DNA from 2 places in the Clostridium sp. DMHC 10 genome. Region 1 is predicted to be linked to the other one. Evidence: riboswitches for the same ligand, from Rfam matches in the RefSeq annotation. Region 1 holds a riboswitch; the other holds the start of a gene.
The links. A riboswitch is a leader RNA that binds a small molecule or an ion and turns the genes downstream of it on or off. The one in region 1 is predicted to bind thiamine pyrophosphate.
Positions count from the first base shown of each region.

Region 2: it holds a riboswitch for thiamine pyrophosphate, as region 1 does, so the genes downstream of both, AGR56_RS10695 (TatD family hydrolase) here and thiD (bifunctional hydroxymethylpyrimidine kinase/phosphomethylpyrimidine kinase) in region 1, are expected to answer to the same signal.

Region 1 is NZ_LGVB01000015.1:1,419,925-1,423,066, reverse strand. It holds gene AGR56_RS08840 (DUF2971 domain-containing protein) at 1-296, shown strand, start outside; gene AGR56_RS08835 (type I phosphomannose isomerase catalytic subunit) at 396-1,385, shown strand; TPP riboswitch at 1,503-1,601, shown strand; gene thiD (bifunctional hydroxymethylpyrimidine kinase/phosphomethylpyrimidine kinase) at 1,753-2,559, shown strand; gene cytX (putative hydroxymethylpyrimidine transporter CytX) at 2,552-3,142, shown strand, end outside.
Region 2 is NZ_LGVB01000015.1:1,787,679-1,790,820, reverse strand. It holds gene AGR56_RS10705 (ABC transporter permease) at 1-93, opposite strand, end outside; partial or broken gene AGR56_RS10700 (thiamine-binding protein) at 60-364, opposite strand; gene AGR56_RS10695 (TatD family hydrolase) at 460-1,215, opposite strand; TPP riboswitch at 1,281-1,386, opposite strand; gene AGR56_RS10690 (homocitrate synthase) at 1,488-2,288, opposite strand; gene AGR56_RS10685 (hypothetical protein) at 2,285-3,142, opposite strand, start outside.

The DNA.
Region 1 (3,142 bases):
TCATTAATGATAAAACAGAAGATGCAGCATATATGCTTTTCTTTATGATGCAAATAAAACATATAAGCTGGAATTATGAAAAAGAATGGAGAATAATACTCAAAGATAAGCAAATACGTAAAAATGTTAAATTTCCAATAAAACCAAGTGCACTATATTTGGGACTAAATTGCAGCAGTAAAAATGTAGAGCTCATAAAGAAATTAGCTCATAATTCTATAAATTGTCCTATATATAAGTTAGAGAAAACAAATACTAAATTATTTAATTTTAAAAGCATATGTATTGATAAATAAATGTATACAACTTATAATATGGTTTATATAAGCAAATATACTTTAAATAATTTTATTAAAAATTTAAAATAACAGGCATATTATAAGGAGGATTTTGTTGTGTATCCATTAAAATTCGAAAATTTATACTATGAGAAAATATGGGGCGGAAGGGACTTAGAACAATTTAGAGATAATCTCCCAGATGGCAATATAGGCGAAAGTTGGGATGTTGCTTGCCATAAAAATGGAACGAGTATTGTAGCGAATGGTGAATTTAAAGGTAAAAGGCTTGATGTTTTGATAAAGGAAGAAGGAAGCAGGCTTATAGGAACAAAGATAAGTCCAGATTGGTTTCCGCTTCTTATAAAATTAATAAATGCTAAAGATAAGCTTTCTGTTCAAGTTCATCCTAATGACGAGTATGCCAAAAGAGTTGAGGGCGACATGGGAAAAACTGAGGTTTGGTATGTTGTTGAGGCTTTTGAAGGTGCTAATTTAGTCGTTGGAACAAAGGGAAACTGTACTAAAGAACAACTTAAAGAGGCTCTTGAAAAAGATGAACTAGATGAATACATGAATAAAATTCCGGTTAAAAAGGGAGATGTATACCTTGTAAGAAGTGGTATGATTCATGCTATAGGTGAGGGAGTTATAATAGCAGAAATTCAGCAGAATAGTGATACTACTTATAGGGTTTCTGATTATAATAGGGGTAGAGAAATACATGTTAAAAAAGCTCTTGATGTAATAGATTTAAGCCTTCGTGGTAAAAAAAGTGAAGGAATAAAAGTTAAAAAAGATGGATATGAAAAAACTTATCTTTGTCTTGGAAGAGATTTTTCACTTGAATTATATGATTTTAAAGATGAACTTACAGAAAAAAGTGATGAAGAGAGATTTTATATATTCACATGTGTTGATGGGAAAGGACAACTTTTATATGGAGAAAATAACAACGAAAGTGAAAATATAAAATATGGAGATAGTATTTTAATACCCGCAGCTACAGGAAGTTACACATTTAAAGGAAGCATGAAACTTTTAAAGAGCTATGTTCCTGATGTTGAAAAGGTTCAAAAAGAAATACTCAGAGAGATAAGATATTAAAAAATTCAGAAGTGTTATCAGATTGTATTTAAATTTTAATGTGAAATTTTGAATAAAGCTTTACAATTTTATATATTTGTGTATATAATTAAGTCGTATTTTAAAATTTAATAAATTATTGTATTGCGGGGGAACCATTTGGTTGAGAAGGTTAAAACCTGACCCTTTGAACTTGAAGTAGTTAAAACTACCGTAGGGAGCAAAGTGAATTTATGTATTTTTATTTGAAATAAATGCTTACCTAAAAAGTAAGCATTTTTTATTTGGATAATTTCATTAAGAATGTATCTAAATTGAAATGTATTCAATGTCATTTCTAATTTCATTTCCCTCCGAGATACAAGAAGAATATAGGAGGAGTTTACCTATGAAAAAAGTATTAACAATTGCAGGATCTGATTCTAGCGGCGGTGCAGGCATTCAAGCAGATTTAAAAACCTTTTCTGCTCATGGAGTTTTTGGAATGAGTGTAATAGCCGCAGTCACAGCTCAAAATACCAAGGAAGTTATTGATGTCCAGAATATAAGTCCAGATATTATAGGAAAGCAAATTGATGCTATTTTTGATGATATTGAAGTTGATGCAATAAAAATAGGCATGATATCTGAAATTGAGGGTATAAAGGTGGTTTCTGAGAGACTAAGAAAGTATAAACCACAAAATGTTGTTTTGGACCCTGTTATGGTATCAAAATCAGGATATTCACTTATGAACCCAAATTCTGTTGAGACGCTTATAAAAGAACTTATACCAATTGTATCAGTTGTAACTCCTAATATACCAGAGGCAGAAATAATAGCTAGTATTAAAATTAAAACTATGGGGGATATGGAGAAAGCAGCAAAAATAATGTATAACATGGGACCTAAGAATGTACTTGTAAAAGGGGGACATTTAACAGGGGATGCTACAGATGTTTTATATGATGGAAAAGAATTTGTTTATTTAGAAAATCAAAGGATTAACACAAAAAATACTCATGGAACAGGTTGTACGCTTTCTTCTTCTATAGCATCAAATTTAGCACTTGGAATGAACATAAAGGAAGCTGTAAAAAATGCTAAAAAGTACATAACAACTGCCATAGAACATTCACTTGCTATAGGACATGGCTCAGGACCAACTAATCATTTTTATGAATTATATAAAAAGGCTGGATTGAACTATGAGTAAAACTAAAGAGAAAATGTATTTTTGGGACTTTGCACTTTTATGGTGTGGTGCTGCTATTTCTATAGCTGAAATTTTAACGGGGGGATCAATAGCAGCTTTAGGTTTTAAAAAAGGGTTAATTGCAATAATACTTGGACACCTTATTGGTACAGCAATATTTATATTTGCAGGTATAATCGGTACTCGTGAAAAGGTTCCTGCAATTACTTCTACAAGAATATCGTTTGGCTTGTATGGTACATATTTGTTTTCAATATTAAATGTGCTTCAGCTTCTTGGATGGACAGCAGTTATGATAAATTCATGTGCTCAGTCTTTAAATTTAATAAGTAAAACAATGTGGTCCATAAATAATATTCCTCTGTGGAGTGTATTTACAGCAGTGCTTATTATATTGGTCATAGCTTTTGGAATGACTGGATTTAAAAAGATTAACACTTTAGCAGTAGTGCTTTTGTTTGCACTTACACTTGTACTTGGATGGGTTGTTTTTAGAAGTGGCAAGCTTTTTTCAAAACCAGTAGGTACCAATATGTCTTTTGGAAGTGCTCTTGAACTTGTAATAGCAATGCCTGTTTCATGG
Region 2 (3,142 bases), 370 kb from region 1:
CGGAACATTTTTAACATCTACAATAACTTGCCAAAGCAGCACAACGGCTACTAAAGTAATTATAGGATACAATTTATTTTTGATATTTGCCAACTTTTTTCCTCCATTGTTATCCCCTCAGGTTTGTAATCTATTTTAACAACAGATGCAACTCTTGAGCTCCTTCTTCAACACATATTGTTTGTGCCTTCTTTACAATTTCCATAAGTGTATCTAAGTCGCCTTCCATAGTAGTTTCCATTGGTCCAACTATGTGCTTAACTCCAGTTGATTTTATGTATTCTATAACCTTATCAACTACTGGATATATTCTCTCCTCTGGTACTGTTGGAAGTACTTGTAAACTAACATTAACTGTTTTCATATTATTATTCCCTCTTTCTAGGAGAATCAATGTGAAACTTAATTTATATATGTTCCAAAATTCTAATATTCAAAGAGCTTTGGTGCATATATAAATTAATAGTTGAACTGATTTTCCAATATGGTTTTCAAATTTTTAAAAATTTTATTTTCAATTTCATCATAATTAGATTTTTTATGTATTGAAATTTTGTTTACTATATTTTTCACTTCATCTGGATAGCCGTACTCCCCATTTACCCATTCTAAAGAAGTTGGTCCATCGGTTTCTGTTAAAATTCTATCCATTGGAAGAAGCTTAACTATTTCCTCTGTAAGTTTTGAATAACCTATATCAACGCTTATAGTAAAATAGCAGCCATAATCTATTAATTTTTTTAAAGTTTCTAAATTTCCACTATACCAATGGATTATAGGCGTTTTAAGTTCATACTTTTTTATGTAATTAAGAATTTCCTCTTCTGCACCTTTAGTATGTATATTTGTAATTTTATTATAGCTTTTAGCCTTTTTTAAAAAGTATTCAAAAACATTTCTCATATGCGGATACTTTTCTTTTTCCTTAACCCAAAAATAGTCCAGCCCTATTTCTCCAATAATTTTACATTCTTTTATATATTCATCAAACAAATCTAAATTTTTGTAATTATTATGAGCTTCCCAAGGATGAATTCCAAAACAAGGTATTATATTTTTATTATCCTTACTAAGCTTTTTAGTAAACTTATAGCTTTGAATATCCATAGAACAGCCAAGTGTAACTATGTTATCTTCTGTTATAATATCAAGAGCCTTTTTTAATTTTGCCTTATCCTTAAAAAAATTCAAATGATTATGTGCATCAACGAACATATTTCACTCCTTTTAATTTTTCACAAAAATAAAGAGCGCTACCTAAAAATAGCGCTCATGCATTCTACATGTGAAACAAGCTTTCCTTCGTCGGTGTTATCCGCATCAGGTTCAAAGGGTTAAAGCTTTAAAAACTTCTCTCAGCCACAAAGGACACCCCCAGCACTAAAAACAATATAAAATTAATATCAACTATATGTTAACATTAATTTTACAATTTGTAAATAAAGAATGTAACCTTTAAATTATAGCCATGTTTTAAGCAGACTTATCTATCCAATTATTTCTTTTATGATACTTTCTTTTTTCTTAAGCTCACTAAACTTATTTAAATATATTTTTTCACCTAGCAGCTCATAAGCAGTTTTTGCGAACTCCAAAAAATCACAATTACCAGCCCTTTCCCCTATTCCAGTAATAGTACAATCAACATATTTAGCCCCAGCTTTTAAAGCTCCTAGTGAATTTATTATTGCCATGCCAAAATCGTTATGAGCATGAATTTCTATTTCTATTGGTACAGCTTCTCTTATCTTATTTATCTGATGGAATACTCTTCTTGGATACAAAATACCAACAGTATCAGCATATCTAATCCTTTTAATACTACTATTGTAAAGCAGTTTGCAAACTTCTATGAGGAAATTTATATCTGCTCTTGAGGCATCCTCCAATCCCACTGTCACCTCATAACCTTTGCCTACTGCATATTGAACACATTCTTTAATATTTTCAAGCACCCAATTTTTATCTTTTCTCAACTTCTCCTCAATTTGAATGTTAGATACTGGAACCGATATATGAATTATATCTACAGCGCAATCCATAGATTCATTAATATCTTTAATGTTCATTCTATTCCAGGAAGATATTTTACTCTTAAGCCCCAATTTCACTATTTTTTTTATGCTTTCTTTTTCATCTCCACCCATAGCCGCTATACCAGCTTCAATTTGAAATATACCCATATCATCAAGAATTTTGGCAATCTCTACCTTTTCATTTATCCCCAGTGCTATGCCAGCCTTTTGTTCACCATCTCTTAGCGTTGTGTCGACAACTTTAATGCTCATATTTTTTCCCTCCATTCTATATGGTTACCAGTGGAGCTTTTATACAATTTAATTAACTCATCATCGAAAATATTTCTTCTTAATTTAATACTTTTACTTCGTATTTTTTTTAAAAGGTCATCAACATCAATATCTATTAATTTAACGTTTAATTGCTTTAACCTGGTAATAACTGCTTTCTTTCCAGAATGCTTTCCAATAAACATTTGCCTTTTTGAACCTATTTCACAGGGATTATATGGCTCATAAGTTTTTGCATTTTTCTCTATTCCATCAACATGGATACCAGATTCATATTTAAAGATATCAGCTCCAAGCACAGGTTTCATTGGAAAAACCTCTTGATTTATAAGCTTTTCATATACCATTTTAATTTCGCATAATAATTTTGAATTACCAATGACCTCTCCATTTCTTATTACTTTAAGTGCAAGCATAACTTCTTCTAAGGCTGCAAATCCATATTTTTCTCCGTAAAATGCAGTTGTGATAAAATCCGCCCCATCTAAACAACTTTCTATAGCTATTGCTGTTGCAGCAAAATATCCATTTTGAGGACAAAAATCTATCAATACAGAAAATTCATTTTTTATCTTTTTTATAAACTTACTCCAACTATTAAAATTACATTTTTTAACATTATTAATTCTAATACATACTATATTAAAATTATTTAAAACCTCATAATTTTCGTTCAAAAAATTATCATTAATTTTTTCAATGTTTATCTCTAATATAATTTTTGAATTATTTATATTCGCTATTAAATCATTTTTCATATTTTTAGCTAAATCACACTTTATGATAAGATACCTAAAATTATAATCTTTAATAAGTGTAACATCCTTCTCATG